Regions from separate parts of the Yersinia massiliensis genome, predicted to be linked through region 3. Evidence: predicted binding sites of a transcription regulator. Region 3 holds the regulator's gene; each other region holds the start of a gene.

Region 1 (7,970 bases), 2.5 Mb from region 3:
TCGTAACGGCACTTTTTGCTTACCTGCCGATGATGCGTTGTTCATGTCATGCTCCAGAGACACCGATCTTAAGGGTTTTCAGACGTCTAGATTGATGTAAAGAGGGGAATACCAAATCGCAGTAAGCGCAATTAGCGGGCTTACAAAGTTGGCTCATAGTTTACGCTGTTTAGTGATTAGGATGCTAAGACTTAGGGTTACTTTAGCTACATAACGATTTATATAGTTATACAAAACGACAGGTGCTTATGTGCTCTGTGCCTCAGAGCAATCTTTACGTTATGGCACCAGTGATTTAAATCTTTTCACTTGAAGAGGCGGTGAGCCATCAATATTCATTTCTTCTCTGCTTAGCAGTCACTCTTATTTTCAGATTTATCGTGGCTAACTTTATTCATTGTCACTAACAGCAAATTCTCTGTCTTAGCCATTATGTTATGTCGACGGAAAGCTAACGGGCATATGAATCTGCTATAGATAATTAATTGAGCGATAAAAACCCCCAATTATTCATTTCTATGCCATGAACCTGAAACATCAGCGACATTTTACCAAGATTTAATGATAATCAAATTGTTGAAAACAAGTGATATACAGCTTTCTTAAGCTAGGCTATCTTACTCTTAGTTGGCTTTCCTTAAGATTTTTTTGATTAATTAGCATGTTTAAGCTTTAAAACCGTTTCAATTGATTATTACTATTTTCTATAAGATAAAACGGCAGGCGTATTCTGCCGTCTTAAATAAGAAAAAAGAAAGACAAGAAAACAAACGGAAGTTAAACAAGAGATAACCAATATGCCTACAGATAATAGCAAAAATGGAATTATCGACTACGTATCAACCGGACATCTACCTGACCCAGACACGGTAGTGAGATTGGTGCAAGAAGCTCATCAGCGTTTTGGTACAGATACAGAAGGTGTGGTGTCAACCGTTTATCCCGCATTAGAACGTATTCCACCTAATCTCTTTGGTGTCTGCATGGTTGGTACTAACGGCAAGGTGCATTCAGCTGGCGATGTAGATTATGAATTTACCATCATGAGCGTTTCCAAGCCGTTTGTGTTCGCCTTGGTTTGTCAGGCTATCGGGGCAAAAGTTGCCCGCGAAAAATTGGGTGTGAACAGTACCGGAATGGCATTCAACTCCGTCACTGCGATTGAACGCGCCGCCGATGGGCGCACCAATCCCATGGTGAACTCTGGGGCAATTGCGACCACCAGTTTAGTACCGGGGGAGACCAGTGATGAACAATGGAAATTCATTTATGACGGTTTGTGCCGTTTTGCCGGACGTGAATTGACACTGAATGATGAAGTGTATCAGTCAGCCTGTGAAACTAACTACCGCAACCGTGGCATTGCCAATGTGCTGCAAGGGTATGGGCGTCTGGGATGTGACCCGCTTGTGGCGACTGATTTGTATACCCGCCAATGTTCATTGAATGTTAGCGCCCGCGATCTGGCCGTGATGGGGGCAACATTGGCTGATGGAGGCGTTAACCCGCTGACCGGCGAACGAGTCGTGGATAATGATGTGTGTCATTACGCTTTAGCTGTCATGGTCACGGCAGGGTTGTACGAAACCTCGGGAGACTGGCTTTATGACATTGGTTTACCGGGTAAAAGTGGCATCGGTGGTGGCATTGTGACAGTGTCACCAGGTAAAGGAGGCTTAGGGACTTTTGCACCGTTGCTCGATGGTGCGGGAAATAGTGTCAAAGGGCAATTGGCTGCTCGCTTCTTATCACGCAGTCTTGGGATGGACATGTTTGTTTCTGAACCTTACACCGAAAAGAGTTGAGCTTGCACGGCGGTATTGCGTTGAAAGTTCATCGTTTCAATAACTGGGCGGATATGAAAACCGACTGGTTCTGAAACCAAGAATAACATGTCAAAAGGATAGATAAATTTATGGCGAATCAATCTACTCATCATGCAGGTGTGGAAGTCAAAGAGTCCTGGGTGCCGATGATCACCATCGCAATGGCTCAGATTTTAATGTCATTCAACGTTGCCTCTCTGCCTGTTGCTTTGGGTGGAATGGTCAAAAGCTTCAATGTGCCGCCGACGACAATTGCGACCGCGATCGTGATGTACTCACTGTCCGTTGCCGGTTTCGTAATGCTGGGTGCCAAACTCAACCAGCGTTTTGGGCCGTTAGTGGTGTTTCGCGGTACCGTTTTACTGTTTGGTATTGCGCAGGTGATGATGACATTCAGTCCGAATGCCACCGTGATGATCAGCGCGCAGGCACTGAGTGGTTTAGCGGGCGCAGCGTTAGTCCCTGCATTAGTTGCGTTGATTGCTGAAAACTACCGTGGTACACAACAGGCTACCGCACTCGGGGCTTTGGGTTCTGCTCGCGCAGGCGCAGGCGTGGCGGCGTTTCTTATTGGCGGGATTCTTGGTACACATATCGGTTGGCGTCCTGCGTTTGGTATTTTGATTGTGTTGTCGGCAATCATTTTTGTACTGAGCTTCCGTCTAAAAGCCGATAAAGGCCGCCCAGAAGTGGGCATTGATATTATCGGTGTGATTCTGGCGGCGGCGGCGATTATTTTGCTGTCATTTGGTTTTAACAACCTAAACCGTTGGGGCTTTGGTCTAGTCCGTGACGGTGCGCCTTTTGATCTCATGGGTTTTTCACCTGCACCCTTTATGATTGTACTGGGTATCGTACTAGGGCAGGCGTTTGTGGTTTGGACGCGTCGCCGCCAAGAACAAGGTAAGACACCATTACTGGCACTGGAAGTTATCACGTCATCCACGGAAAAGGCCGCGGTATTTGCCATGTTCTCGGTCGTGGCATTAGAAGCAATGCTCAATTTCTCTGTTCCGTTGTATATCCAGATAGTGCAGGGCAGTACGCCAATGGCCACCGCAATCGCGATGATGCCGTTTAACTTGTCTGTGTTCTTCTCAGCCATGCTGATTGTCCGTTTCTACAAAAAACTCACGCCGCGTAAAATCGGCCGTTATGGCTTTATCACTTGTACTATTGCTTTACTGTGGTTGGCATTTGTCGTGCGCAACAACTGGAGTGAGTTCGCAGTACTGATCGGTCTGGTCATCTTCGGTCTTGCTCAAGGTGCATTGGTGACTTTGCTATTCAACGTGTTGGTCAGTGCATCACCGAAGGAACTGGCTGGCGATGTTGGGTCATTGCGTGGCACGACGAATAACTTAGCCAATGCCATCGGTACTGCGGTCGCCGGTGCTTTGTTGGTGGGCTTGTTAAGCGCTAATGTGATGCGTGGCGTGGCTGAAACACCGATTCTAACGGCTGAGCTTCAGGCTCAGGTCAATATGGATAGCATTAACTTCGTCAGCAATGATCGCCTGCAAGGTGTGTTAGCGCAAACGAACGCTACCCCTGAGCAGGTTGTCGAAGCGGTACGCGTGAATGAAGAAGCACGTTTACGCGCACTGAAGTTCGGTTTGTTGATTATGGCGCTGTTATCTCTCGTGGCAATCTTCCCTGCGGGTCGCTTACCTGACTATCTACCAGGTGAATTACCTGCCGATAATCTGGATCCGAAAGCCAATAAATAAACGACGATATTGGTAGGAAAGCGGGATAAAAAAGACTGACAGTGCGTAATGAAGATTGCCACTGTCAGTTTTCTTTTGGAGCAAAAGATCATCTTATTTGTGAAAGCGGGGCTTGGGTAAGGCAATATAGGTAATCGATGAGAATTGTAAGTGATGCATAAACTCTCTTAAAATCAGCAATCTGGCAGCAAACACGTTGTCGGCTGGTATGCCTTCTGAAGCCGCAGGCCTGCCCATCATAACTGCTGCTAATCTATCAAACATCCGCTCAACGGATTCCAATGACATGATGGTTTGAGCCTGTAGCGGCAAACCCGCGAGCTGGGCAATATCCGCAAGATTGCTGTCTGTTGTCAACAACTGCGAGGTACGATTCACCGCAGGGCTAATACGAATCACCTCGTCTTCGACCACCATAATGGCTGTTTCCATCTCATCTGGTGTCGGCGGATTGTGCTTGAAATAAGTCCGCGCAATATGGCTGGCACCCACGGTAAGTGGCTGCGTCACGACAGCATTATCTACGCCAGATGTCACGACACTGGTCGATTCATCACCAATCTGCAACAACGTCATCGCGGTGCTAACGCTGAGAGATGCACGAAGAGAGTCATAATCTGATTGCGTGTTATCCATCATTGAGTCCCTAAATCAGTCAGTTACTCGGTTAATCCATGTGGGACGACTAGATTACCTCGAAACACTTGTGGATTCATATGTTTGCCCGCACGGGAATCAATCAAATCGACCACTCTCCTAGCCAATGTCTCTAGCGAATACTCGATAGCGGGCACCGCCGGAACACCCGGTAATTGTACGGAACCGTCCAGACTGAAAACCATCACTTTATCGGGAACGGTACGTTTAAACAGATGTAATAGGGCAATCGCTTTCTGGGCTTCAATCTCGTCCATGACCAACAGGGCATTAAACTGCGCGCCATTGTTCAATAGCGTCTGTAATGCTTCGGAGGAGGCATTAACACTGCCCATCACCAAATTACGGTTATAGGGAATCAGGTAGTTTTCCAGCGCCCGCTGATAACCTAATAGCGTCTGTTCTGCCACCGTACCTGAGGCATGATTTAATAGCGCAATATGCCGACGCCCCTGACTGACCAAATAGTGGCAAGCTGTTTCTGCTGCAAAAGAGTGATCGAATAAAATACTGTTAGGCGTCGAAGATTCGAGGCAATCAATCATGATGGTTTTTTCATCGGGGGCGGGTAGTGGAAAGCGTGCTCCGATGATAATAATGGCATCACACAGGCCATTGGCCAACTCTGTCACCGCATTGGCGACCCCAACACTGTTATCGGCAAAGCGAAGTAATAAGTGTTTTTGATGCTGGCTAAACTGCTTTTCTAAAGCAAAAAGATAACTGGTCGTTTGCTGAATGTGTTCAGTCGCGCAAATCACACCAACACAGCCGGTTGACTGCGCCGTCAGAAATTGGGCAATCACATTCGGCTTATAGTTTAGAACTTCGACTGCCTTCATAACAGCCAAACGGCTCTCTTCCTTGACACCGCGCGACCCGCTCAACACGCGCGACACAGTGGCTTTAGATACGTTGGCTAACCGCGATACATCATTAATAGTCGACATAACTTCACTCCACTTTTTCTGATCAATGGCCAGAGGGCCTGGTCAGTTCCCTTTATCCTTGGTTCCCATTCTACTTCGTCCATTCTATACCCTGATTGCCATTACGGAAACCGTTGTTACCAGAGAGTATCCAGTAAAGCACCGATTTCTGCTTAGCTTTTTGTGACGTCTTTCACAACTGCATATCTTTCAGTAAGTAAATATATGAGCGCGCTCTCATATCTATTCCGTTTGGATGGAAACCGGTTTCCATTTTGTTTCCAATGGTGCTCAATATGACAAGGTTACAGTGAGGAAATAGGTGATGAAAAAAATAATGTTGTGCTGCTCCGCAGGGATGTCCACGAGTATGCTAGTCAAAAAAATGTTGGCAGAGGCTGCAACACGTGGGTTAGAGGTTCAGATTGATGCTTTTGGTGCTAGCGAATTCAATGAGCAATTCAGCCGCTATCAGGTTGTGCTGTTGGGGCCGCAGGTGAAGTACATGCAACGAGATTTGGCTGCGATAGCTGAACCTTTCGGTATTCCAGTGATGACTATCGACATGATGGATTACGGCATGCAACGCGGTGATAAGGTGCTCGATTTCGCCTTATCTCTTATTAATGCAGTGAAATAAAAGGTATCTGCAATGAGTTCTCTTTACCAAACAATGGTTGGGATGATAGAGCAAACCATCACGCCGCTGGCTGGGCGGTTAGGACAACAAAAATATATTATCGCGATCCGCGACGGCTTTACCTCAGCATTACCCTTTATGATCATCGGCTCATTTATGTTGGTCTTTATCTTCCCACCATTTTCCGCTGATACCACATGGGGTTTTGCCCGCGCATGGCTGAATTTCTCCAGCACTTATCGTAATGAATTGATGTTGCCTTTCAATCTCAGCATGGGCGTCATGACCTTCTTCATCTCCGTGGGAATTGGTGCCAGCTTGGGGCGGCAATATAAATTGGACCCCATCATGACGGGTCTATTGGCATTGATGTCATTCCTGCTAGTGGCAGCACCTTATTCTGACGGTCATATCTCTACTCAATATTTCTCCGGCCAAGGGATTTTTACTGCCATTATCACGGCGGTTTACTCCACTGAACTCTATGCCTTTTTAAAACGCCGCAATATCACCATTCGTCTACCGAAAGAAGTCCCGACAGGGGTGGCTCGTTCCTTTGAGATTCTCATTCCGGTGGTGGCGGTCGTTGGTACGTTGCATCCACTGAATTTATTCATCGAATCATCTACCGGAATGATAATTCCAGAAGCGATTATGCATTTGCTGGCACCTTTGGTTTCAGCGTCAGATTCGCTGCCAGCCATATTATTGTCGGTATTACTTTGCCAAATTTTGTGGTTCGCCGGCATTCATGGTGCATTGATTGTTACGGGTATTATGAACCCATTCTGGATGACCAATCTGGCACTGAATCAGGCTGCGTTAGCCGCAGGTGCACCTCTGCCACATATCTATCTACAAGGCTTTTGGGATCACTACTTACTGATTGGCGGTGTCGGCTCTACGTTGCCACTGGCCTTCCTATTACTTCGTAGCAAAGCTATTCACTTGCGTACTATTGGCAAGATGGGGATTGTGCCGAGTTTCTTTAATATCAACGAACCGATTTTATTCGGTGCACCGATCATCATGAACCCTGTGTTCTTCCTGCCCTTCATCTTTGTGCCGATGATCAACGCCACATTGGCGTATATCGCCACCAAGTTAGGTTGGATAGCGCAAGTGGTGTCATTAACACCTTGGACAACCCCAGCACCGATTGGCGCTTCTTGGGCGGCAAACTGGGCCTTCAGTCCTGTCGTTATGTGTCTATTATGTATGGTGTTCTCTGCGGTGATGTATTACCCCTTCCTCAAAGCTTATGAGCGCAGCCTGCTGAAAGCGGATGAAGAAAAAGAGCAACAACTGAGCTTTGCTGAATCAGCCGAAACTCGCTAAATTTTGATAAGACCTATTTTTATGGAGAGTACGATGAAGTATCAATTTCCACGTGATTTTTGGTGGGGCAGCGCTAGCTCCGCGCCGCAAACCGAAGGTGAGAGTCTGAACGGTGGCAAAAGTGCCACAATCTGGGACACTTGGTTTGATAAGCAGCCAGGGCGTTTTCATCAGCAAGTTGGGCCACAGCAGACATCAACTTTTTATCAGCATTGGCAACAAGATATCGCGTTACTGAAGCAGTTGAATCATAACAGCTTTCGCACCTCAATTTCGTGGGCGCGTTTGATACCAAATGGCCGGGGTGAAGTTAACCCAGAGGCAGTGGATTTCTATAATGGCGTGATTGACGAATTGCTGGCACAAGGGATAACCCCGTTTATCAATTTGTTCCATTTTGATATGCCGACAGTCATGCAAGAACAAGGGGGCTGGGAGAGTCGCTATGTGGTTGAGGCTTATGCCGAATACGCTGATACCTGCTTCCGCTTATTTGGGGATCGCGTACAGCACTGGTTTACGTTCAATGAGCCTATCGTGCCTGTTGAAGGTGGTTATCTGTACGATTTCCATTACCCCAATGTGGTGGATTTCAAACGGGCGGCAACGGTGGCTTACCACACTGTAATAGCCCATGCTCTTGCGGTAAAAAAATACCGCCAGCGCGAATTAGGCGGCGAGATCGGTATTATTTTAAACCTGACGCCATCTTATCCTCGTTCTGAGAATCCTGCTGACGTCAAAGCGGCTAATATCGCGGATTTAATGTTTAACCGGAGTTTCCTTGACCCTGCATTACGTGGTGAATATCCTGCAGAGCTTGTCTCTCTGCTGAAAGATTACGATCAAT
Region 2 (7,970 bases), 1.4 Mb from region 3:
GCTTAAAAAAGTGACGCGATCAACATCCGTACAGCTTAATGCCGCCAGTGTTGCATTCGTGGCATCCCACTGACTTAAAATCGCTTCATTACCTTCAACCAGTACCGCGCGGCGGATGGTCCAGCAATCTTTGCCGGAAAGATTCGCCAGAATTAATGCTCCTTGCAGCGGCGGTAAACTGGGGTTAAACGCGGCATTTTCTGCATAACGACCAATGTAAATCGAACCGTCTGCCAATTCCACCGCCACACCGCTGTGTGCCAGGCTGTATGGTGCATGGCTGTGGTTTGCGCCATCAAGTGCCGCTTGCGTCAGTGGATCCGTTTCTGCCAACGAGTAACCATGATCCACCGCATCCATTAACAGGGTAGTGATCGCCAGATCTTTGGGGCCGAAGGCATCGGGCAGATATTGGCCTAACGTCGACACGGGGCGACCTGGCAAATGAATATGCAAGTCAGTGCCACTGTTGAGCTCATTCATAAACTGGCGGCAGTGACCGCAAGGGGTGTAATTCACCGTAATGGAAACTAGGCTGGCTTCACCGCGTAGCCATGCATGGGTGACCGCACATTGCTCGGCATGAATGGTTTGCTGCAAAGGCGCGCTGGTGAACTCCATATTGGCGCCGAAATACAGATTACCGCTTTTCCCGCGCGCAATGGCACCGACCATAAAGTGTGAGATTGGTGTTAATGCGCAAGCTGCCGCGAGGGGTAATAACGCAAATGCCAATGCGTCGTCATCTAACCCGCTGATGTCCTTAACCGTTTTCACTTGTTCGGCAGTCAGCATGGCAGGGAAATCGTTTGCGCTCAGAATAGGTTCAAGTGCGGATTGCAGTGCCGTGGGCAACTCAGCCCAAGGGGCATGAAAACGTGCTTGCATGGGTTTTCTCCAATGGTAACGGGACGCTATTTTAGGCAGCTTAGAATACGATTAGAGTGATTCGCGTCACGTTATATATGAAATTTGTGCAAGTTAAATGACTAATGAGAGATGTATCTCAAATTTATGGCCGCAGCAGAGGGGTTATCCGGTGCTGATGGCATTCGATCAACCGAATCAATACCATCAGCCGAATAAATGTAGCAGCACAGGGAATAAGAATGGGGCGATCAATGACGTGATGATCCCGCAGATAACCAGTGCCAATGAGCTGAACGCGCCTTCTTGGTAATCCAATTCAGCACAGCGAGCCGTGCCGAGTGCATGAGAAGCGGTGCCCATTGCCAAGCCTCGTGAAGCTTTGGTACTGATTTTGAGTGCATTCAGCAGGGTATGACCAAACACCGCCCCCAAAATACCGACAAAAATCACGCATACCGCACTAATGGCGGGCAAGCCGTGGAGGGATTCAGCCACGGCCATCGCGATCGGTGTGGTGACCGATTTAGGTAATACGGAAGCGGCAATTTCAGGCGTGGCACCCATCCACAAGGCAACGGCTGTCCCGCTGACCATGGCGGTGATGCTGCCGACAAAGCAGATGGTGATGATGGATTTCCATCGTGCGCGAATTTGATGTAATTGCTCATACAGCGGGAAAGCCAAAGCGACGACCGCCGGTTGCAATAGGTCATTTAGGATTTTGCTACCCGCAAAATAATTGGCGTAGGGCATATGCGTCACTAACAACAATGGAATGATGACAACCATTGATATCAATAATGGATTTAACAGCGGCATTTTAAGCCAACGCGCCAGATAGCGAGCGGCAAAGAACACGATCAGAGTGAGTGGCAGCGACCACCATAAATTGTCGATCATTTATCGTCCTCCTCATTGGTAGGAGAACCGATCACTTTGCGTTCACGGTGGACGAAATGTGAGCTATAAGCCACTACCAGCATCACAATTAAGGTGCTGACAAAACAGGACACCACGATCGGCCCGAATTGTTTTGTGAGTTGATCGTAATATTGCATCACGCCAACCCCAATAGGCACAAATAGCAGTGCCATATAGCGGATCAGAATACGGCAACCGGGTTTTACCCAGGTCGAAGGCAAGATTTGTGATGAGAGCAGGGTAAACAAAATCAGCATGCCAATGATGCTGCCGGGGATCGTGATGGGTAGCAGTAAGGCCACGAATTTACCGATCCACAGACACAGGTAAATAATGGCGAAAGCTCGCAGATACTGTAAGCAAAGTGAAGTCACATTGCGCATAGAAAGGATCCTGAGTAACGGAATACATTCATCATACAATTAACTGTGATTATGTGCTAGCAATCACATTATGAATAATATGCTCATCATATTGTACATCCAGCATCTTGGCAGCGATGAGATAGGCTCGGATGCCTGATGCGCTTGAGAGGCTTATGTTTTAACCAATAGACGTTTTAACCAACAGACGTTTTAGCCAATTGATAGCCGCGATAGAAAAAGGCCAACCCTAAAATAGCGGCCACAATCAGCATATAGAACATCATCTGTGGTGCGGCATAGGCTAGCAAGAAACCACAAAGTACCGGATTGATGGCCCCACCAAGCTGACCGAGGTTCTGTGCCCCATAGTAACTGCCTTTGAGATTCGCGGGGGCAATAAAATCGATAAACAGATATTCGACTGGAATAACAATAATCTCACCTAATGAGAAAATCGCCATGGCCAGCATCCACAAAGGGATTGAATCTTGGGCAGCCATAAAACCAATCAAACCGATGATAAAGAACAGGGTGCCGAGCATCAACCAACGCATTAAATTTTGCTGATTCATGTTACGGCTCAATAGGTATTGCAAGGTAATCACAATGACGGCGTTCACGGTCATCACCGCGCCAATCACTTTATAAGCGAATTGAGCATCAGAAACGGTAATCAAATATTGCGATAAATAGCCGGAGAACTGACCAAAGACAATTGCGCTAAACATGCCGCCAACAGTGAAGTAAATCAGCCGCTTATCATGCCGCAAGATACGGAATGTTTGGCGAAAATCAGGTGCCGGTTCGGTCAGCATGGGTTTTGTGACTGACATATCGGTGTGGCTGATTCTGAATTTTAGGACGAGAGCAACTAGCAATGCCAGTGCGCCTGAAATGAGAAAAGGCACTTGTGGCCCGAAATTGACCACCAATACCCCTAGCGCTGGGCCGACCGCCCAACCCACGTTTACTAGCGTGTAGTTGGCTGAAAAGGCTTTGATGCGTTCGTTAACCGGCAGCCAGTCGGCAAAACAGGCTTTAATGGCGATACCATAGACGGAGTAAGCCGAATGGAGCAGGGCGAGAATCAAGATGATCCAAGCAGGGCGCTCAATCCAAGGTAGCGTGAAGAAGGTGGCGGCAAACAGAGTGATGGCCACTAAGATTAGCTGTTTTTTGTTGAATTTATCTACCAGATAGCCGCCATACAGGCTGGTGACAATACCCAAGGTTAAACTGGCCCCAAGCACAAGCCCCACCTTGTCTGGAGCTAGCTGAAAATGCTCCGCGAGATAAATCGTAATAAAGGGCAATGTCACGGCTCTGCCAATGGTTAACACCAGCGAAGCAATCAGTAGATTGGTAACACGCGATGGAAATCCTTTCATGACATTTTCTTATTTTTAATATTGGATGATTAGACTATTTTGGCGGGGTATTTTAATAAAAAATGACACGCACACAGTCAGCCGACAGCAGCTCAGTCACTTACATTAGACCATTGTGGCAAGAAGAGAAGAGGCAGTGAGAATTTTTTTGTAAACAGCAGGTTGGCCTGAGTCAACCTGCAACATAAGGTGATTAAATAACGAGTCATCTAGGCACTCAATAATTAACCTAAGTACTCAATAATGGAAAGCCCGCCATTGTAATCAGTGCTGTAGATAATCCCCTGAGCATCCACAAAGACATCACACGACTGAATGACTTGCGGTCGACCGGGCCGTTTATCCATCATTTTTGCGGGTGCCGCAGGGACCAACGCACCGGTTTCCTTTGGTTGGTAGGGGTTGCTGATGTCATAGGCGCGGACACCGGCATTTTGATAGGTCGCAAAAATCAGTGTTGAGCTGATGAAACTGCCCGGACGGTTTTCATGCAGGTTATGGGGACCAAAATGCGCGCCTTTCTTCACGTAATCCCGTTCATTGGGGACAGGGAAGGTTGAAATGCTGATCGGATTACTTGGCTCGCGGATGTCGAATAGCCAAATATGCTTCTCGCCATCTTCCTGATTATCGAGTACCGCTTCATCCAGTACCACAAGTAAATCTCGGTCCGGTAGCGGCAGTGCGGTATGGGTACCGCCACCAAAAGGTGGGCTCCAATTACGATGACTAATTAGTTGGGGGGCATATCGGTCGCTGACATCCAAGAGGGTTAAACCGCCATCACGCCAACTGCCATAGGCGGTGTCACCACTGATAATGGCATGATGCAGTGCGTAGCGTTTCCCCTCTGGCCAGTGGGCTTGTTCACCCGCGGCGGTATGCATACCGGGCAGCGCATAGCGGCCAGCCACCTGCGGATTTTGCGGATCAGCCAGATCGATCGTCAGGAAGATATAGTCACTGTAGCCATCAAGCAGCGCGGAAACATAGGCCCAACGCCCACCGACGTACCAAATGCGGTGAATGCCGATACCCTCTAGGGGCAGAAAACTGATTTCACGCGGTTTATCTGGCGTCGAAATATCAAAAATACGTAAACCAGCACTCCAACTGCGCCCGTCCTGACGCGTGCTGACGGTCTGTGCCACCGAACGGGTGTAATACACTTTTTCTTCGGCAAAACTGGCATCGGCGAATAAGTCGCGGGCATTAATCACCAAAAGCAGATCATCATGGGCCTGCAAATGCACATTCCAGGTATTGGCAGGTGCGGCGATAAAACCAGCAGGACGTGGGTTTTTTGCGTCCCTAACATCAATAATGGATACCCCTTGTGACACCATATGGCCGACATAGGCGTAACCACGGTGCACCATCACCTGCACACCGTCTGGTTTGCCTCCTTGGTCGCTATGACCAATCAGCCGCATATTGCGGCTGTATTCCGGTGTCGGCAAAACGCCTTGCGTTGCCATCTATTTCACTCCAAATCCATCGGCCGTCTTGGCCCTTGTCATTCATTGCATGCTTGATGACGATGATTGGCTACCGCAACTGATGGCGGTAGCCATCGGTCATTACTGCGCGTTTTTGGCCGCGAGGGTGGCAAACCAAGGCGAATTAAAATCGTCTGACTGACCCCAACCTGGAATGATTTTACTCAAACCTGCCACGTTAACGGGGCCGGGTTGGCTGGCGAGCAATGCCTGTGGAATAGATGCTGCGCGGAACTCATAGCTGGCAGGTGTTTCTTCCCCAGCAATTTTCTTGGCCACCAAACGCAAGTTCACGGCACCGATCAGTTTAGGGTCAACGGCGACACTCACTTTCCATGGGCTATTCGCTTCACGCATCAGTTGCAGATCCTGATTCGAGATATCGATGCTGTAGAGCTTAATTTCGGTACGACCATTCTCCTGTAAGGCTTTATACGCGCCTTGTGAGAAGGCATCCCAAGTGCCCCAAATCGCATCAATTTTGCCTTTCGGGTATTTCGCCAAGACTGCGCCGACTTTATTGGCGGTATCACCCTGAACATCCGATGAGACGGCACCGATGGATTCTAGCTCGTTTATGCCAGGGTTCTGTTTGAGCAGCGCTTGATAGGCGGCTTGGCGACGTTCCATTGGTGGGAAACCAGCCACCCATAGCTTGATGATATTGGCTTTGCCGTCAAAGTCTTTGATCAATTGCCCGAATGATTCATTGGTGAGAGAAGCATCATCTTGCTGAGTCACGGTTAAGCCCGGGATCTCGCCTTGAATTGCAGTGTCAAACACTGAGACGGCAATGCCGCTGGCTGCAATGCGTTTGACCAACTCTGTTGAGTAAGGGTCACGGCCCTGAGACAGGATAATGCCGTCGTATTTTTGGCTGATGGCCTGATTAACAAAATCCTGAAAACGTGCATCATCACCGTTACTCAAGAAGGTATCAATTTTGAACCCAAGCTTCTTGCCCTCTTTCAACACGCCAGAGAGAAATTGGGTCGTGTTGTCGTCAGAACCTAAATTACGAATGACGGCGATTTTGATCTGCCCTTGATGCTTAGCAATCGCATCGGGGATGGGGGCTAGCGTGGCGGTGTCCGCAGCAAATACCGGCAGCGCCGTCAGCAGGCTCAAGGCCAGTAAAGGGGAAGCAATCTTTTTCATCCGGAACTCCGTCATGGTGTCGATAAGTTATGCAATGTGTGTGTTGCTGTTGTTGTGGCTATTTTTGTTATAGCTATAGCTATCTTTGTGTCTAGACGTCTATCTGTCTAAGTACAGCATCATAACCATAACTTTTTTGATAAGGAATTAACTTTGTTATGAATTTTTCGATCGCGTTATATCTTTTAGTTTGGATGGCTTAAAGGCAGGGGGCTGAAAGGGATGTGGGGAGTTGAGCGAGCGACGGAATACAGCGAAACAAAGGTGGCAGCAGAGCAATAAAAATGCCGATGAGGTTTCCCCCATCGGCACTGTGAACAATCACGTTATTCTATTACTTCACTTGCATGCCTGGCTGAGCACCACTATCTGGGCTGAGCAAGAAGATATCCTTACCGCCAGGGCCAGCAGCCATCACCATGCCTTCAGAGATGCCAAAGCGCATTTTACGCGGCGCAAGGTTGGCAACCATCATGGTCAAACGGCCTTCCAACACTTTCGGATCCGGATACGCTGAACGAATGCCGGAGAAGACTTGGCGCGTTTCGCCACCAATATCCAGTGTCAGTTTCAGTAGCTTATCTGAGCCTTCGATGAATTCTGCTTGCTGAATCAGCGCGATACGCATATCCACTTTTGCAAAATCATCAAAACTGATCACGTCCTGAATTGGATCATCAGCTAAAGGCCCTGTTGCCACGACGGTGGTAGCAACCATATCTTCTTTAGAAGAGGCGACCATATCGTTCACTTTGTCTAAATCGATGCGGTTAAACAGCGCCTTAAAGGCATTCACTTGATGGCCGAGCAGTGGCTGCTCAATGCCATCCCATGTCAACTCGGTATTGAGGAATGCCTCAGTACGTTCATTCAGGGCTGGCAATACCGGCTTCAAGTAAGTCATTAACACGCGGAACAAGTTGATGCCCATCGAGCAGATCGCTTGTAACTCGGCATCACGACCTTCTTCTTTCGCCACGACCCACGGTGCTTGCTCATCAATGTAGCGGTTGGCAACGTCAGCCAGCGCCATGATCTCACGGATCGCTTTGCTTGATTCACGGCTGTTATAGGCATCCGCAATGCTGCTGGCTGCATCGGTAAAGGTTTTATACAGCGCAGGATCGGCCAGTTGATCGGCTAACTTGCCCCCAAACCGCTTATTGATAAAGCCCGCATTACGTGAGGCTAAATTCACCACTTTATTCACGATATCGGCGTTAACACGCTGGACGAAATCTTCCAGATTTAAATCGATATCATCAATGCGTGAAGAGAGCTTCGCGGCATAATAATAACGCAGACAATCCGCATCTAGGTGCTTCAGATACGTCCCTGCTTTGATGAACGTACCACGGGATTTCGACATTTTTGCGCCGTTGACCGTGACATAACCATGAACAAACAGGTTAGTTGGCTTGCGGAAGTTACTGCCTTCTAACATGGCTGGCCAGAACAGGCTATGGAAGTAAACAATGTCTTTACCGATGAAGTGGTAAAGGTCTGTTTCAGAGCCTTCACGCCAGAATTCATCAAAATCCAAATCACCCCGTTTGTCGCACAGATTTTTAAATGCACCCATATAACCGATAGGGGCATCTAGCCAAACGTAGAAATATTTGCCAGGCGCATCAGGGACTTCAAATCCGAAATAAGGTGCATCTCGGGTGATGTCCCACTGTTGCAGACCTGATTCAAACCACTCCTGCATTTTGTTGGCAACTTGCTCTTGCAGTGCACCGGAGCGAGTCCAAGCTTGCAGCATTTCG
Region 3 (7,970 bases):
TCGCCATCACGTTTGACGTACAAATCCCCACTGGCGCTGCGAAAGCAAATATCCTGCAAACCGGGGTTCACCATGGTGAACATGACATGTGCGGCGGCTAAGGTACCGTGGCCACATAAATCAACCTCGCGTTCAGGCGTAAACCATCGAATCGCCGACTTGTCCCCTTCATCCCAGACAAAACTGGTTTCCGGCAGATTGATCTCGGCGGCGATACGCTGCATTTGCTCAGCAGACAACGGTTGTTTCAGCAAATATACGCCAGCGGGGTTACCGGAAAGCCCCGCCCCGACAAACGCATCAACATGAAAATAGTTATTGGACATCAATAAGCTCCGGTGATTGATTAATGCCAAATCAACAATACACAGGCCGCCGTCAGCAAGCCCATTGAGATGTTAAAAGTAAACCAAGCACGGCGGCTGCGCAGCAAGCGGCCAATGAGGGTGCCGAATCCTAGCCAGATGATACCGGCTACCAGATTCACCATAAACATCCCTAAACTTATCATGACGATAGAGTGGTTATACGCGGCACCGGCCATACTAAAACTGGCGACTGAACCTAACCCCATCAACCACGCTTTGGGGTTAAGAAATTGCAGTAACCAACCCTGATACAAACGTAGCGGTTTTGGCGGCGCGACATTAGTTTCTAATTTTTCGTAGGCTGAAGTGGCAATTTTCCATGCCAGCCACAGCAGATACAGGCTACCTAAAATCTTTAATATCAAGTGAAGAGAAGGATAGACCAGAATCAGCCCGCCGACGCCAAAAGCGACCAGCAGCAGCATGCTCTGCATCCCTAACATAATGCCCAACATCAGCCAGATAGAGCGTATAAAACCAAAGTTGGCCCCTGCGGAGGTGAGTAACATATTATTCGGGCCAGGAGTAATAGCAGCAACCCAGAGAAAACCTACCATTGAAAGAAATAAACTCAGTTCCATGAGACGGGTGCCTCTCACCCAAAATGATGCGCGATATACCCACGAAGCTAACAGTGTGCTATTGATCAAACAAGAACAACAACATGATTTATATTCAACTTATGCATGAATCGTTTCGTCCACTGGCCGGTGCCAGTAATCCACATCTACAAACGCTGCTGCCGAGACTAGTTAGGCGGCATGTACAGCTGCAACCTTTTTGGCAGCGACTCGAGTTACCCGATGGCGATTTTGTCGATTTGGCTTGGAGTGAAAATCCTGCGTTAGCACGCGAGAAGCCCCGTGTGGTGCTTTTCCATGGTCTGGAAGGAAACTTTTACAGCCCCTATGCGCACGGCTTACTGCACGCATGGCAAGCGGAAGGTTGGCTGGGCGTCGTCATGCATTTTCGAGGTTGCAGTGGAGAGCCGAATCGTAAATCGCGCATCTATCACTCCGGTGAAACCGAAGATGCACGATTTTTCCTGCGTTGGCTACGGGAAACCTATGGCCAAGTGCCAACAGCCGCAGTTGGCGTCTCATTAGGCGGCAATATGCTGGCGATGTATTTAGCCGAGCAAGGGCAGTTAGCCCAAACAGGGCAGGACAATTTATTGCAAGCCGCTGTGGTGGTGTCAGCACCTTTGATGCTAGAGCCTTGCGCCAATCGTATGGAACATGGTTTTTCACGGGTTTATCAGCGCTACTTACTTGATCAACTCAAGCTAAATGCCACCCGTAAATTATTACGTTATCCCGATAGTTTGCCGCTAGCACTGCCACAATTGAAAGCATTGCGGCGCGTCAGGGAGTTCGATGATGCCATCACCTCGAAAATACATGGCTTTAATGACGCGCAAGATTATTATCGCCGTTGCAGCGCCCTCCCCCTGTTGCCGCAGATTAAGATTCCACTACTGATCATTCATGCCAAAGATGATCCCTTTATGACCGACGAGGTTATTCCTAATCTCAATACGTTACCGAGTAATATTCATTACCAGTTAACTGAGCATGGCGGCCATGTCGGCTTTGTCGGCGGTTCATTGAAGCACCCACAAATGTGGCTGGAACAACGCATTCCTGCCTGGCTCTCCCCTTATTTGGAACAACATTCATGATCATTCCTTGGCAACAAATCGACGCTGATACACTGGATAATTTGCTAGAAGCCTTTGTGCTGCGTGAAGGCACGGATTACGGCGAGCATGAACGCTCATTGGCACAAAAAGTTGAGGATGTTCGCCGCCAATTAGTGAGTGGTGACGTGGTTTTGGTGTGGTCCGAGTTACACGAAACCATCAATATTATGCCCCGTGGTTCATTCCGCGCGGATGCAGAAGAACACTCATAACCCTATAGCCTGACGATGAGAATTTTTGATGAAAATCAAGATGACAAGCCAGACGATTTGCCCTAAGAATAACCATTATCGATAAAAATACTGGCAAATGCCGCTTGGCCACTGAGGCGCTTACCCCATGGAGTTACCGTTAATATGTCAACTAAACATCCGGTTATAGCCGTTACTGGCTCAAGCGGCGCAGGGACGACCACCACCAGTTTGGCGTTTCGTAAAATATTCCAGCAGTTGAATATCCGCGCGGCAGAACTCGAAGGTGACAGCTTCCATCGCTATACCCGCCCTGAAATGGATGCCGCCATCCGTAAAGCACGGGATCAAGGCCGGCATATTAGCTATTTTGGCCCAGAAGCCAATGATTTTGGTCAGTTAGAGCAGAGTGTGTCGGAATACGGCAAACACGGCACAGGCCGTTCACGTAAATATTTACACACCTACGATGAAGCGGTGCCTTATAACCAGATTCCCGGCACATTTACACCCTGGGAACCCTTGCCTGAACCTACCGATGTGCTGTTCTACGAAGGGCTACACGGCGGTGTCGTGACTGAACATCACGATGTGGCAAAGCATGTCGATTTATTGGTAGGGGTGGTACCCATCGTCAACCTAGAATGGATTCAAAAACTGGTGCGCGATACCGGTGAACGTGGCCATTCCCGTGAAGCGGTGATGGATTCCGTTGTACGCTCCATGGAGGATTACATCAACTACATTACGCCGCAGTTCTCACGCACTCATATTAACTTCCAGCGCGTGCCGACCGTCGATACCTCAAACCCTTTTGCCGCGAAAGCCATCCCGTCGCTGGATGAAAGTTTTGTGGTTATTCATTTCCGTGGCTTGGATCAGATTGATTTCCCCTACTTGTTAGCAATGCTACAAGGCTCGTTTATTTCCAATATCAATACATTGGTGGTGCCGGGCGGGAAGATGGGATTAGCAATGGAGCTGATTATGGCCCCGTTGGTGCAGCAACTGCTGGAAGGCAAAAAAATCATTTAACGCTTTACGTAGACATCTTGGTTTTACGCATCATAGCGATTGGAACTGCAAGGCGGCGGCAAGCGGACTTATCCCAATGAACTGACCTCAGTCAGTGATTGGGGTGAGCGGATGCAACCTCCTGCAGCTTCAAGGACGAAAAACACGCTTAAGCGACGTCACGAATTTCAAAACTGTGGGTAATGGTCGCTGCTTTACCTAGCATCAGAGAAACAGAGCAGTACTTCTCTGCTGATAATTCCACTGCACGCTCAACAATTTTGTCGGTGAGACCTTTACCGCTAACGATAAAATGCAAATTGATTTGCGTAAACAGACGCGGCGCTTCTTCACGGCGCTGAGAGGTGAGTGTGACCTCACAATCGCGCACATCATTACGCCCCTTTTGCAAAATAGAGACCACATCAATCGCGCTACAACCACCTGCTGACATCAGCAACATTTCCATCGGGCTGGGTGCCTTATCACCGGCATTACCATCCATCAAAACCTGATGCCCTGACGCTGATTCACCCAAAAATGTCAGCCCCTCAACCCACTTCACACGTGCCTGCATAACGCTCGCTCCCAGTTAAATTTTCTGATCCAGACTACCCTTTCATTTATAAAGTCGCAATGTAACCCGATGTTCATCATGCTGAAGCGATACAACACAAGACACTGACCTCATCCTGTGCTACAAACAGAACCGAAAGTATTGTTTCTAGAATTAAATTGGGTAGTGATCGATACTCAGTGTAAGGTTTCTATCCAGTAGGTATCTTGGCTATACCTTTCGGCAGTTGAGCAAATTAATATGCTATACCCAACAGGCGTCAAGATGGTGGGTATAAAGAAAGTGTATTTTATAAGCACGCCGTACAGGGAACTCTGAGCCCTGTTTAGTTAGGCTGCGATAACAACAGAGGATAACAGCGAATGGTTCTCGGCAAGCCACAAACAGACCCGACTCTCGAATGGTTCCTGTCTCATTGCCATATTCACAAATACCCATCGAAGAGTACGCTGATTCACCAAGGTGAAAAGGCCGAAACGCTTTACTACATCGTGAAAGGCTCCGTTGCGGTGCTTATCAAAGATGAAGAAGGTAAAGAGATGATTCTCTCCTATCTAAACCAAGGGGATTTCATCGGTGAACTTGGATTATTTGAAGAAGGCCAAGAGCGTAGTGCTTGGGTTAGAGCAAAAACTGCCTGCGAAGTGGCTGAAATTTCTTACAAAAAATTCCGTCAGCTGATTCAGGTCAACCCAGATATCTTGATGCGCCTGTCTTCGCAAATGGCGAACCGCTTACAGATTACATCCGAGAAAGTGGGTAACCTTGCTTTCCTTGATGTGACTGGGCGTATTGCACAAACACTGCTTAATCTGGCAAAACAACCTGATGCCATGACCCACCCCGATGGGATGCAGATTAAAATTACCCGCCAGGAAATTGGTCAAATCGTTGGCTGCTCCCGCGAAACTGTGGGGCGGATACTAAAAATGCTGGAAGATCAAAACCTGATCTCCGCACACGGTAAAACGATTGTCGTTTACGGCACTCGTTAATTCCCTCAAAACCGGTGCCGAAACTCTCGGTACCGGTTTTCTCACGCAGGTTTGTAAACCATAAATTTCTGGGGCCGACATGAAATGGCAACGGGTTATTTATCATCCTGAAGTGAACTACGCGTTACGCCAAACATTGGTGCTCTGTCTTCCCGCCGCCCTCGGGTTTGCCCTTGGCGAGCTGCGGCTCGGATTGATGTTTGCTCTGATCCCTGCTTGCTGCAATATTGCGGCGCTGGATACTCCCCATCAGCATTTTTTCCGCCGTCTGATTATTGGTGGCGCACTCTTCACGTTGACCAGCTTCCTGACGCAGCAATTACTGCTGTGGCACATTCCCTTGCCGTGGATCATGTTAGGGCTGGCGCTGCTGCTCGGTGTTAATGGCGCGATCAGCCCGCTCCATGGCCGCTTATTACCTGCCGCGTTAATTGCCGCCATCTTTAGCCTCAGCATGGTGGACCGTGCGCCTATCTGGCAAGCGCCACTGTTGTGCGCGGTAGGAACGCTCTGGTACGGCGTCTTTAATTGGTTGTGGTTTCGGCTCTGCAAAGACCAGCCCATTCGCGAGCCTCTAAGTCAACTATATGATTTACTAGCAGATTATTGTGACGCTAAATATAATTTTTTATCACAGCATATAGAGCCAGAAAAAGCCCTCCCGCCGCTGCTCGATCGACAGCAAAAGATAATGGATAAAATTAATCAGCTTTATCAACAATTTAATCTTATTAAAAATGCGACGAAGAAAGAGCAAAAACGGCTGTTGGGGTTATTTCAGATGGCGCTCGATCTGCAGGAGCATGTTACTGCGGCGCTGAATCAGCCGGAGAAAGTACAAGCATTGGTGGAACACAGTCAAATTGAAGCCGTCTTGAGCCGCAACGCCCAAGTTATCGTGGCTCAGTTGCGCACTATTGCTGATGACATTCTCTATCATCATCATGCGACAAACCATTTCACCACCGGCGATGCACTCATTGAGCTAGAGGAGATCGCCCAGCAGCACCCCGATAATCCTGTGGCACAATTTTGCTACTACCATATCCGCCAAATTGACCAACTTCTGAGTAATCGACGTCCCCTGTACGATCGTGAGCTGATGTCAGGGCAACAACAGCAACCCTTATGGTCCGCGATCGTCAGCTATCTGTCGTTTAACTCCACAGCATTGCGCGATGCAGCCCGATTAGGCGTCACACTAGCCGCTGGCAGCTATATTGGGGCATTGATGCAGTTGCCAAAACCCTACTGGATCTTACTTACCGTGATGCTGGTAACGCAAAACGGTTATAACGCCACGAGAGTCCGCATTCATCACCGCGCCCTCGGCACTTTGGTCGGGCTGATTTTAGCCGCGGGCTTATTGCATCTACGTATGCCGGAAGGGACGACACTGAGCATTATGCTGCTCATCACATTGGCAGCCACGCTTGTGCAACGTAAGAACTACGGGCTATCGGTCATCGGTAGAACCATCACAGCGGTGTATATTTTGCAGTTGCTGACAGGCGAGGGGGCTGACTTTTTAGTCCCACGTCTACTGGATACTTTGATCGGGTGCGCACTGGCCTTTGCCAGCGCATTATGGCTGTGGCCACAGTGGCAAAACGGGTTACTGCGTAAGAATGCCCATCAGGCACTGAGCGCTTATCAGAATATCCTACGCTTACTGCTAGCGCCGACGCCACCGGATGTTGCCCAGCTATCTTATGATCGCATTCAGGTCAATAAAGCCAGTAATGCCGTGCTCAGCTCGCTGAATCAGGCGATGCGAGAACCGGGTTTCAACTCTCAATATTTGGCGGATATGCAGCTATGGGCAACCCATAGTGAGCTGATTGCGGCCCATATCAATGAGATGACTATCTTGACGCGAAAACACCTTTCCATTGAATCCACGCCATCTGCCGGCACCCCTCATTTGATGATGAGCACCAAACAAGCCACGGATTATTTGCAGTTATGCGAGATGGCGATTCAGCAATGCCAGCAGCGGTTGGAATCTGACAGCCTTGGTGGAGACACTGACTTTGTTCAATTACCTCAAGTGGCCTCTGATACACAACTTTCTGAAATGGAACGTAATTTGCGGCGGATACTCGCGCATCTCAGTGTCATGCATACCGTTTCAGCCATGGCTTGGCAGCGGCAACCGCATCATGGTATTTGGCGAAGTAAGAAGTGACGAGATTCAGCGTGATCAGAAAGAATGGGAGGCATATCGAGAGCGTTACGACCGCATTTTTCCGAATGAAGCAAGGTTGAATAATACTCTCTTCGATTTTGTAGAATATTTTCACCGGCGTCGGTTTGAATAATATACTTAACAGTAAGTCCCCCCTCATTTAATAGGTACATTACGATGCCTATATATCTTTCTCCTATACATTCAGCGCTGTCAGGCTCCGCTGCCGATGAAAGCCACCGCAATAATCCTGACTTGAAGCATTTATTGACTTCTTCTGTTAAAAGAAAATCATGCCAGGTTCATTACTCCCTTTTTGCCAGATATATAGTCATTGCATTTTTATTGATGCTGATTGAGGGGACTACGTATGCCGCAGTGACAATTGATGGTGGGCAGATAATGACGGTGCCAGGTTCAGAAGCCTCACCTTTTGATGCCGGCGGTAATTTGACAGTGGGGGTCACCACAAACGGAGAACTTCATATTTCAAACGGGGGGAGGGTATCAAGTGACTATGGTTTTATTGGTTACAATGCTGGTGCGACAGGAATAGCCACCGTCGATGGTTTGGGATCGAAATGGAACAATTCTGGTGTTTTGAATGTGGGCCATTTAGGCAGCGGAACACTTATTATCACCAATGGCGGTATCGTGTCAGATGAGGATCCTGGTACCCCAGACATTCCAGTAATAAATGCTATTGGCAACCTAGTAGGGAGTACAGGAAACGTCACAATAACCGGTTCTGGATCGCAATGGATAAACGCTTCCAATATTAATGTAGGCAGTGAAGGTAGTGGTACGTTGCTGGTTGAAAATGGCGGTATAGCTATCGCGGGAAATGACGGCATTATCGGCTATCGAGCAAGTAGCACAGGCGCTGTCACAATAACTGGCCCTGGATCGCAGTGGAATATCATGGCTGGAATAGC

The links. Region 3 encodes CRP, which controls carbon source genes, mostly activating them, when cyclic AMP is high. Its sites were predicted from a motif close to ATGTGANNNNNNTCACAT; they were not measured.
Region 1: a site for CRP is predicted at 5,324-5,341, ahead of DA391_RS12950 (PTS sugar transporter subunit IIB). Genes of this name have one in related genera too.
Region 2: a site for CRP is predicted at 2,226-2,243, ahead of DA391_RS07805 (CidA/LrgA family protein). Genes of this name have one in related genera too.

Annotation. Positions count from the first base shown of each region.
Region 1 covers NZ_CP028487.1:2,786,603-2,794,572, reverse strand. Annotated here, with positions in the region: gene DA391_RS12975 (sensor histidine kinase) at 1-45, opposite strand, end outside; gene glsA (glutaminase A) at 798-1,805, shown strand; gene DA391_RS12965 (MFS transporter) at 1,916-3,556, shown strand; gene DA391_RS12960 (hypothetical protein) at 3,650-4,192, opposite strand; gene DA391_RS12955 (LacI family DNA-binding transcriptional regulator) at 4,216-5,163, opposite strand; gene DA391_RS12950 (PTS sugar transporter subunit IIB) at 5,468-5,782, shown strand; gene DA391_RS12945 (PTS sugar transporter subunit IIC) at 5,795-7,120, shown strand; gene DA391_RS12940 (glycoside hydrolase family 1 protein) at 7,154-7,970, shown strand, end outside.
Region 2 covers NZ_CP028487.1:1,701,723-1,709,692, forward strand. Annotated here, with positions in the region: gene cdd (cytidine deaminase) at 1-888, opposite strand, end outside; gene DA391_RS07800 (CidB/LrgB family autolysis modulator) at 1,075-1,770, opposite strand; gene DA391_RS07805 (CidA/LrgA family protein) at 1,767-2,174, opposite strand; gene DA391_RS07810 (MFS transporter) at 2,351-3,544, opposite strand; gene DA391_RS07815 (LVIVD repeat-containing protein) at 3,769-5,022, opposite strand; gene DA391_RS07820 (sugar ABC transporter substrate-binding protein) at 5,125-6,201, opposite strand; gene metG (methionine--tRNA ligase) at 6,536-7,970, opposite strand, start outside.
Region 3 covers NZ_CP028487.1:259,468-267,437, reverse strand. Annotated here, with positions in the region: gene DA391_RS01105 (PhzF family phenazine biosynthesis protein) at 1-326, opposite strand, end outside; gene DA391_RS01100 (LysE family translocator) at 347-949, opposite strand; gene DA391_RS01095 (hydrolase) at 1,051-2,049, shown strand; gene DA391_RS01090 (YheU family protein) at 2,046-2,282, shown strand; gene DA391_RS01085 (phosphoribulokinase) at 2,427-3,296, shown strand; gene DA391_RS01080 (OsmC family protein) at 3,445-3,852, opposite strand; gene crp (cAMP-activated global transcriptional regulator CRP) at 4,215-4,847, shown strand; gene DA391_RS01070 (YccS/YhfK family putative transporter) at 4,927-7,035, shown strand; partial or broken gene DA391_RS24665 (hypothetical protein) at 7,213-7,970, shown strand, end outside.